One region of the Streptomyces sp. NPDC057565 genome, then DNA from elsewhere that is predicted to be linked to it. Evidence: riboswitches for the same ligand, from Rfam matches in the RefSeq annotation. Region 1 holds a riboswitch; each other region holds the start of a gene.
The links. Region 1 has a riboswitch for S-adenosylmethionine ahead of ACFU8W_RS18980 (hypothetical protein). Riboswitches for the same ligand answer to the same signal wherever they lie in the genome.

Region 1 (3,269 bases):
CAGCACGCCGAAAGAGGGACAGCTGTGGCGGTGTCGTCGGATTTGCCGTGGGCCGGGACCGGTCTGGGCCCCTTGGCCGGCCGGGTACTCGAATGCCTGGTCACGCACCCGGAGCTGAGCAGCGAGGCGGTTGCCGAAGCGCTCGGGGCCACCCCGGCAGCCGCCGAACGCGCCCTGCAGGCACTGGAGAACGAGCGCCTGGTCATCCGCGTCGGTGATCGGCCCACGCGCTGGAGCGCGGGCCCGCCCCGCTCCACTCTCGGTTCGCTGTTGGCCCAGAAGCGGCAGGAACTGGCGCGGGCGGAGCTGTACATGGAGCGGTTGCACGAGGCATACCGCTCGGCGTCGCACCGTCGGGTCACCTCCGACCTGTTCGAGGTGGTGGAGAGCGCCGAGCAGGTCGGGGTACGTTACGCGCAGCTGCTCGCGTCCAGTCGGCACGAGGTGCTCCATCTCGCCAAACCTCCGTACGTCACCCGGTCCGCGGTGCTCGACCGCACCTCGGTGCCGACTGACCTCGCAGCTGTTTCGGACGCGCCGACCCCGGAGGTGCCGGTGCCCGACGGAGTGCGGCTCCGGTCGGTGTACGACACCGACGGGATGACCGACACCGTTTCGCTGCGCACCGCCCTGAGCGGAACAGCCCGGGGCGGGGAACTGCGGCTGCTGGCCGGGCTCCCGATGAAACTGGTGGTGTTCGACGTGACGGCCGGCATCATGCCGCTGCGGCAGGAGGACCCGTCCGCGGGTTCGCTCATCGTGCACTCGGCCACGCTTCTCGAAGTGCTCACCGCCCTCTTCGAAAGCGTCTGGGAACGGGCGACCCCGGTGTCGCTGGACAGCGGCCCAGGTCGGCCACCGATCACTGCGGCGGAACCGGACGGCCGGCCTACGGGGCGGATGCGCGACATCCTCTCCCTGATGTGCGCGGGTCTGACGGACGACGCGATCGCCCGGGTCCTGGGGCTGAGCCGACGGACGATCCAGAAGCACATCAGTGAGACCGCCGAACTCCTCGGTGCGCGAACCCGCTTCCAGATCGCGCTGCTGGCACGCGAACGAGGCTGGATCGGGGACGCCTCGGGCGTCGCGGAGGCCCCCGCCGAACGAACGGCCGGGCCTGGCGCCGGAGCATGAGAGTTCACCGACGAGGGCCTTGATCAAGGCGAGGCTCGTCGTTGCCATGACCCGCGCTGGCGACGTCCTGTGCCTCGGCAGCATCCGCCCGAAGTCGCAGAGCGAACCGGTGGCCCCGCCCGCGGACCGCCGGGCAATCCGCCGCACCAGGCGCGCGACTACAAGCCGTACGTGACGCCCCCACGAGGCGGCCGCGAACCGGGCGCATCGGTGGCGCACAGCTCCCCGCTCTCCAACCCGACGTTCACCAGCCCCACCGCCGCGTCGCCCTGGTGCTCGATCCGCAGGGCGTGCCACCGCGGCAGCCAGTACACCCGTCCCCGGTGCTCGGCGAGGAGCTCCTGGAGCGCATGTGGAGCGTGCATCCACACATCGGGCAGGTCCTCGGCGTAGTCGAACGCGGGGCGCAGCCCGACCCACCCGTCGTCACGGACATCGTCCGCGGTCAGCAGCAGCTCCACGGCCTGGCCCGGCTCCTCGCTGCACTTCTTGGCGTGGATCCAGTGCAGATGATGGCCGGGGCTGTAACGGGAGCATCCGTCGGTTCGAAAGGAGTGAGGAAGCATGGTGAGGAATCGCCTTCCCGGGATCGTGGACCCAGGCCGCTCACACCCCGGTGGTCCGCTGTTCCCCGTACGTCGTGCACGGGGCAGGTCGTCACCCGGAGCACCCGCAGCGGAGCGGGGTGCCGTCCAGCCAGCCGGGGCTGCGCACTGGAACTCATGACCTACGGGAAACCCTAACCCACGACCCGCGGTGGTCGACACGAGGTCAGATTCCGCACCTGACGACCGAGTTCCGTGCGGGCCGCCCCCGTCACCCGAGACGGGGGACGACGGCGGACGACCCGCGCTCTCCTGTTCAGCCGTTCAGCAGCACAGGGAAGGACTCCATGTCGTTCTGTGTCATCACCGGCAGCTTGCGGAGCTCCTCGTCCGGCACGGCGAGCCTCAGCCCGGGGAAGCGGCCGAACAGTGCGGGCAGGGCGATGCCCGCCTCGACCCGGGAGAGCGCCGCGCCGGGGCAGATGTGCGGGCCGTGACCGAAGGTCATGTGGCGGATCGGCGTGGCTCGGGTGATGTCGAAGGCGTCGGCGTCCGGACCGTGCTGTTCGACGTCGCGGCCGATGACCCGGTAGGAGATGACGACGCCCTCCCCCTTGGCGATCACCTGGTCGCCCACCTGGATGTCCTCCGTCGCGAACCGCATCAGCAGATGGGTGGTGGGGGTGTCCCAGCGCAGCGTCTCCTCGATCACCGTGTCCCACGGGATCTCGCCGTCGAGCACCATGCGCAGCTGGTCGGGGTGGGCGAGCAGGGCCCGTACCGCATTGAGGATCAACCCGATGGTGGTCTCGTGGCCTGCCGCCACCATGGCCTTGAGGTTCCCGACCACCTCCTCCTCGGTGAGCGGCTCTCCGCCCTCGTCGGCCAGGATGAGCGCACTGGTGAGGTCGTCCGTCGGCTGCGCGGTCTTCCTGCGGACGAGCGCCGCGTAGAAGACGTCCAGCTCGGCGAGCAGGGCAAGCCGCTCCTCGTGCGGGGTGAGCATGGAGAAGAAGGCCTTGTACCTCTTCATCAGCATGGGGTGTTCGGCTTCGTCCACGCCCATCAGCATGCCGACCACCCGCATGGGCAGCGGCTGGGCGAACACGGACTTCAGGTCGACGACACCGTCCTTGCTCTGCTCGGCCAGGGCGTCCAGCAGCTCCTCGGTGAACTTCTCGATGTCCGGGCGGATGGCCTCCAGCCGGCGTGGTGTGATCGCCTGGGAGGTCTTGGTGCGCAGCCGCCGGTGTTCCTCGCCGTCCACGGTGAACATGGACCGTCCCGCATCGATCATGCCGATCAACGGCCAGGCATGCGTCACTGCACCGCTCTGCCAGAGACCCCAGGCATCGAGGTCCTTCACCAGGCGTGGGTCGACGAGCAGTTGACGCGCCTCGGCATGCCGGGTGACGGTCCAGGCAGGGACCCCGAGCAGTTCGATCCTGGCGAGCGGCCCGGCGTCCCGCAGGCGCACCGTCTCCCCGTCCAGGTCCTGGACCATGGGGTCGATGACCACGGTCGCGCCCCCCGTAGTGGGCTCGTGGGATGCGGCGTGAGGACAGTTCAAGAGAAGTCTCCTGTCAT
Region 2 (3,269 bases), on a different contig from region 1:
GCTGTTCCAGCCCTCCACCACGAAGGAGATGACGCCCACCCGCGGGGCGTCGTCGCCGAACAGCGACAGCACCTTGACCTGGGGAACCTCGGCAAGGCCTTCGCGGACCCGGGTGACGAGCTGCTGCTCACGGGCGACGAGCCGGTCGAAGCCGGCCTCGGTGAGCGCCTTGCAGGCGGAGGCGATGGAGTAGACACCGATGACGTTGGGCGAACCGGCCTCGTGCCGGGCGGCGGTCGAGTGCCACTCCACGTCCACACCGCCGTCGGTGCGCCGGGCGACCTTCCGCGAGGCGCCGCCGCCGGCCAGGTACGGCTCGGCGTCCTGCAGCCAGTCGGCGCGGCCCGCGAGGACACCGGAGCCGAACGGCGCGTACAGCTTGTGTCCGGAGAAGGCGACCCAGTCGACGTCGAGCTCCTCGATGTCCACCGGGTGGTGCGGGGCGAGCTGCGCGGCATCGAGCACGATCCGGGCGCCGTGCGCGTGGGCGGCGGCGGCCAGCTCCTTCACCGGCCACAGCTCACCGGTGACGTTGGAGGCGCCGGTGACGCAGACCAGCGCCGGACCGTACGGGTCGCGGTCGGCGAGCGCCCGCTCCAGCGTCTCGACGGCCTGGGCCGGGGTGCGCGGGGCGTTGAGGTAGGTGACGCGGGCGTCGCGCCAGGGCAGCAGTGAGGCGTGGTGTTCGGTCTCGAACACGAAGACCTGGCAGTCGGCGGGGAGCACCGCGGCGAGCAGGTTCAGCGAGTCGGTCGTCGACCGGGTGAAGATCACCTGGTCCCCCTCCCGTCGCCCACCACCCTTGTTCGACCGGGATTCGCCCGAATCCCCCTCGAGGCGGCAGCCGAGGAACTCCGCAACGGCCTTGCGGCTGTTCTCGAAGAGGTCCGTGGAGAGCTGCGAGAGGTAGCCGGCACCGCGGTGGACGCTGCCGTAGTACGGGGCGTACGCGGCGACGTCGTCCCACACGCGCTGCAGGGCCGGGGCGCTGGCCGCGTAGTCGAGGGCGGCGTACGTGACTTCACCACCGGTCACCAGAGGAACGGTCACATCACGCCCCAGAACGGGCAACGGGGTACAAACGGACTGGTCGGCGGCAGCGGTGGAAACAGACATGGCGAACTCCCGTAAGAGGCAGGCGAATTCACTGCGCCGGCGGACACGCGGCAGCGCAGGAAGAAGAAAAAAGGGGGTGCGGAGAAGGGCCTTGGGCCCTATCGCATTCGCTTGCTCACAAGAGGCTCCTTGAGGACCAGGACCCCAGGGATGTGACATTCAGAGATGTCGAGGGGTCCGCGCTTGCCGCAGACCTCGCTGCCTACGGCCTGGTCTTCACCCGGGGCACCCCGCCACGGACGGAGGGTTGCCGGACAGCGGGCCGGGGCCGTAGTCGCTGTCACTCATGACCTGACCAGCATCCTGCCATACGTGCGCCGACGTGCAAGGCGCAGTCCAAGATCTGGACTGCGCCCTGTGCCACATTTCCGTACGGTCAGGTGTTGCTGACCGCCACCCAGCGCTCCAGCGCCGCCCGAGCCGCACCCGAGTCGATGGATTCGGCGGCCTTCGCCATTCCGGCGGCGAGCTGCTCGTTCAGTGTGCCCTCGCCCGGGTCCAGCGCCACCAGCGCCGCCGCCGAGTTGAGCAGCACCGCTTCGCGTACCGGACCGGTCTCGCCGGCCAGCAGCCGACGGGCCACATCGGCGTTGTACGACGCGTCGGCGCCGCGCAGCGCCTCGACGGGGACCAGCTGCAGACCGACGTCGCGCGGGTCGAACGCCTCCTCGCGCACCTCTCCGTCGCGGACCACCCAGACCCGGGACGTCGCCGTGGTGGTCAGCTCGTCCAGACCGTCGTCGCCGCGGAAGACGAGCGCGGAGTTGCCACGCTCCGCGAGCACGCCCGCGACGATGGGAGCCATCTTCGGATCGGCGACACCGATGGCCTGGGAGCGCACCTGCGCCGGGTTGGTGAGGGGCCCGAGGATGTTGAACGTGGTCTGCGCGCCGAGTTCCTTGCGGGCCTTCGCCGCATACCGCAGGGCGGGGTGGAACTTCACCGCGAAGCAGAAGGTGATGCCGGCTTCCTCCGCCACCTCGACGACACGCTGCGGGGTCAGCTCCAGGTTGACGCCGAGCTTCTCCAGGACGTCGGAGGCGCCGCTGGCCGATGAGGAGGCCCGGTTGCCGTGCTTGACGACCTTGGCGCCCGTGCCCGCGACGACGATCGCGGACATCGTGGAGATGTTGACCGTCTTGGCGAGGTCGCCGCCGGTGCCGACGATGTCGACCGTGCGGCCCGGCACGTGGATCGTGGTCGCGTGCTCGTACATCGCGCGGACGAGTCCGGTGACCTCGTCGACGGTCTCGCCCTTGGCCCGCAGGGCGACGGCGAAACCGGCGATCTGCACGTCGGTCGCCTCACCGCTCATGATGCTGTCCATCGCCCACGCGGTGTCGTCGGCGGTCAGGTCCTCGCCACGCATCAGCGGGTTCAGCACGCCCGGCCAGGAACGAGCCGCCACGCTGTCGCCGCCGATCGGGGTCACAACGTTCATGGTCCGCTCCTGGGGTCCACAGCCGATAAAGGGGATACACCCCACCCTATCGAGCCCCACGGACAGCGAAGAGCCCCGTCCATCGAATGGACGGGGCTCCTGCTGTGGCGATCAGTTCAGGTGATCAGTGGTGGCCGTGGCCGCTGGTGATCTCCTTGTACTCCTCGACGGTGGGCTTTTCGATCTGGTTGTGCTCGCCGAAGTAGCCCTTGCTGAGCTTGGCCCGCAGCTTCTGCATCGCGGGCACCTTGCGCTCGACACCGTTCTCGTCGACCGTCGGGCCGATCTCGACCGGCTTGTACTGCTCGTGCGCGGTGAGCGTGTGCAGCTGCTCGGGACCGAGCGGCTCGTGGATCTCGACGAACTCACCGTGCGGCAGGCGCTTGATGATGCCGGACTCGCGTCCGTGCAGCACCTTCTCCTTGTCCCGGCGCTGAAGACCGAGGCAGATTCGCTTCGTCACGATGAACGCGACGACCGGCCCCACAAAGATGAAGATCCGGACGAACCACGAGATGGCGTTCAGCGAGAGGTGGAAGTGCGTGGCCCAGAGGTCGTTGCCACCGCCGATGAAGACGATGACGTACTCGGTGATCCAGGCGACGCCGAAGGCGGTCCGGGTCGGGGCGTTGCGCGGGCGGTCCAGGATGTGGTGCTCGCGCTTGTCCCCGGTCACCCAGGACTCGACGAACGGGTAGACCGCGATGATGGC
Region 3 (3,269 bases), on a different contig from region 1:
TGGTAGTCCTGCACCAGCACCGCGGCGCCCTCGCCGGCCTCCTCGGCGAGCGCCTGCGCGAAGGCCAGGTTGTACGTTTCGAATGACGCCCACTGCCGGCGGAACTCCGCGTCGAAGACCGGATCCAGCGGTGTCTGGTACAGCATGTGGTGGACGAACCAGAGCACCGAGTTCGCGATGCCGTTGTAGGCGTCGGCGTGGACGTCGGCGTCGATGTCGAGCATCCGTACGCCCGGCTCGGCGATCTTGTGCCGGACCGCCGCCCTGTCCCCGTCGCCGAGCGCCGCGCAGACCCACAGCTTGTCCTCGACCGCGCTCAGGCCGGAGACGAGCCCGCCGCCGCCCCGTCTGGCGCCGATCGAACCGTCCGCGCGCAGCGCGTACGAGACGGGGCCGCGGTTGGACGCGACGAGTACCTGGGCAGCCGACGTGACCGCGTGCTCGGAGACCATGTTGCGGAATCTAGCCCGATCGCGAACCACCCAAACGTGCGAAGTCAGGCCGCGTCAGGCCGCGCGGCGTGAAACGTACTCCGTGATCTCGCACATCGGGGGCCGCTCCTCCGTGTCCACCGGATGGGTGCGCGGTACGAAGCCGTCCTCGCCGCGCTCGAACTGGGTCAGGGCCGGACGTACCAAGTGACCTCGGGAAAGTCGGAGTTGAGCGGTGCGATAGATCGCCGCAGCCATCCGTCCCAGCGCCTGGCCGTCCTGGTGGCGGTGTCTGCGCACCCCCACGTCGACCTGCGCCAGCGCGTCCAGCCCGACGGTGTGCAGGGCGTCCACCAGCAGGCCGAGTTCCACTCCGTAGCCGACGGGGAACGGAAGCCGCTCCAGGAGCGAGCGCCGTACCGCGTATTCACCGCCGAGCGGCTGGACGAAGCCGGCCAGCTGTGGCCAGTGCAGATTGAGCAGCGGGCGGGCCACCAGTTCCGTGACGCGGCCGCCCTGACCCGCGGTGTCGCCCAGGGGGCGGTCGTACATCGCCTTGACGAACTGCACCCCGGGGTCGGTGAGCAGCGGGCCGACGATGCCGGAGACGAAGTCGGCGGAGAAGTCCCTCAGGTCGGCGTCTATGAAGCAGACGATGTCACCGCTGGTGACCAGGAGCGAGCGCCACAGGACCTCGCCCTTGCCGGGGAGCGCGGGCATGCGCGGGAGTATCGCGTCGCGGTGCACCACTCGGGCGCCCGCCTTCCGGGCGACTTCCGCCGTGCCGTCCGTCGAGCCGGAGTCGATCACCAGCAGCTCGTCGACCAGCGGCACCTTCTCCATCAGCTCGACCCGGATCGTCTCGACGATGGCGCCGACCGTCGCCTCCTCGTTCAGGGCGGGCAGCACCACGCTCACGCTCCCGCGCCGCGGGTCCCGGCCCTTGGCGGCGACGAGCCGGTCCAACGGGCGGTCGGCTGCCGACCAGGAACGCCTGGCCAGCCAGCGTTCGACCTCTTCCAGCACGGTCGATACTCCCTGTATGTGATCCATCTCGCGGTTCGGACGACTATCTCAACCGTCCGATGCTTCGGTTACAGTCTTGAACAACGCGGATGACCGGCGCATGTCGGGGTCCTCCGCCAATAAATGCCTGGGTCGATGATCCAGTGCCATAGCGCTCATCCAGAGGGACTGAGGGAACGGCCCGTTGAAGTCCCGGCAACCCTCCCGCCGACCGCGAGGTCAGGTGGGGAAGGTGCCAATTCCGGCTCGTGGCGAAATGCGCCGCGAGGAAGATGAGGAGAAAGGGCCTCGCCATCATGGCTGCGCAGACTGTTGCAGTAAGCACCGATTCTTCCACCGACGCCGTCGACCTCGGCCCCGCAGCGGCACTCTCCTGCCGCGAGTGCGGAGAGCGTTTCGAGCTCGGTCCCCTTTTCGCCTGCGCGTCCTGTTTCGGGCCGCTCGAAGTGGCGTACGACCTGCCGAGCGGCTCCCCGGACGAGCTGAAGAAGCGCATCGAGGCCGGACCGAACAACATCTGGCGCTACGCGCCGCTGCTGCCCGTCCCCGCCGATGTCGCGGACAAGCCCAACATCAACCCCGGTTTCACCAAGCTGGTCAAGGCCGACAACCTCGCCCGTGAGCTGGGCGTCACCGGCGGGCTGTACGTCAAGGACGACTCCGGCAACCCGACGCACTCCTTCAAGGACCGCGTCGTCGCGATCGCCGTCGAGGCCGCCCGCGCCTTCGGTTTCACCACCCTCTCCTGCTCCTCCACCGGCAACCTCGCCGGTGCGGTGGGCGCGGCCGCCGCCCGGGCCGGCTTCCGGTCCTGCGTGTTCATCCCGCACGACCTGGAGCAGGGCAAGGTCGTCATGGCCGCGGTGTACGGCGGTGAGCTGGTCGGCATCGAGGGCAACTACGACGACGTCAACCGCTTCTGCTCGGAGCTCATCGGCGACCCGCTCGGTGAGGGCTGGGGCTTCGTCAACGTCAACCTGCGCCCGTACTACGGCGAGGGTTCCAAGACGCTCGCCTACGAGATCTGCGAACAGCTCGGCTGGCAGCTGCCCGACCAGCTCGTCATCCCGATCGCGTCCGGCTCGCAGCTCACGAAGATCGACAAGGGTCTTCAGGAGCTGATCAAGCTCGGTCTCGTCGAGGACAAGCCGTACAAGATCTTCGGCGCCCAGGCCGAGGGCTGCTCCCCGGTCTCCACGGCCTTCAAGGCCGGTCACGACGTCGTGCGCCCGCAGAAGCCGAACACGATCGCCAAGTCCCTGGCGATCGGCAATCCGGCCGACGGTCCGTACGTCCTGGACATCGCCCGCCGCACCGGCGGCGCGGTCGAGGACGTCAACGACGAACAGATCGTCGACGCGATCAAGCTGCTGGCCCGCACCGAGGGCATCTTCGCCGAGACGGCGGGCGGGGTGACGGTCGGCGTGACGAGGAAGCTGATCGAGGCGGGTCTGCTGGACCCGACGCTCACCACGGTCGTCCTGAACACCGGTGACGGTCTGAAGACTCTGGACGCGGTCGCCCCGACGACCGGCCCGACCGCGACCATCCGGCCCAGCCTGGACGCGTTCCGCGACGCCGGCCTCGCCAACGGCTGACCCGACCACCCGAGACGTAAGGAAGGCACCCACATGAGCGTCAAGGTCCGTATCCCCACCATCCTGCGCACCTACACGGGCGGCCAGGCCGAGGTCCCGGCCGAGGGCTCGACCCTCTCCCAGGTCATCGAATCGCTGGAGCAGAACCACCCGGGCATCGCCGCGCGTGTCCTGGACGACCAGGGCAAGCTCCGCCGCTTCGTGAACGTGTACG

Region 2: it holds a riboswitch for S-adenosylmethionine, as region 1 does, so the genes downstream of both, ACFU8W_RS08585 (aminotransferase class V-fold PLP-dependent enzyme) here and ACFU8W_RS18980 (hypothetical protein) in region 1, are expected to answer to the same signal.
Region 3: it holds a riboswitch for S-adenosylmethionine, as region 1 does, so the genes downstream of both, thrC (threonine synthase) here and ACFU8W_RS18980 (hypothetical protein) in region 1, are expected to answer to the same signal.

The regions. Positions count from the first base shown of each region.
Region 1 is NZ_JBHVFU010000008.1:225,564-228,832, reverse strand. It holds gene ACFU8W_RS18985 (LuxR C-terminal-related transcriptional regulator) at 31-1,137, shown strand; gene ACFU8W_RS18980 (hypothetical protein) at 1,296-1,703, opposite strand; SAM riboswitch class IV at 1,756-1,865, opposite strand; gene ACFU8W_RS18975 (cytochrome P450) at 1,999-3,252, opposite strand; gene ACFU8W_RS18970 (cytochrome P450) at 3,249-3,269, opposite strand, start outside.
Region 2 is NZ_JBHVFU010000003.1:297,391-300,659, reverse strand. It holds gene ACFU8W_RS08585 (aminotransferase class V-fold PLP-dependent enzyme) at 1-1,116, opposite strand, end outside; SAM riboswitch class IV at 1,291-1,408, opposite strand; gene trpD (anthranilate phosphoribosyltransferase) at 1,493-2,557, opposite strand; gene ACFU8W_RS08575 (ubiquinol-cytochrome c reductase cytochrome b subunit) at 2,682-3,269, opposite strand, start outside.
Region 3 is NZ_JBHVFU010000046.1:27,226-30,494, forward strand. It holds gene ACFU8W_RS40130 (trehalose-6-phosphate synthase) at 1-452, opposite strand, end outside; gene ACFU8W_RS40135 (glucosyl-3-phosphoglycerate synthase) at 507-1,457, opposite strand; SAM riboswitch class I at 1,610-1,736, shown strand; gene thrC (threonine synthase) at 1,754-3,055, shown strand; gene ACFU8W_RS40145 (MoaD/ThiS family protein) at 3,089-3,269, shown strand, end outside.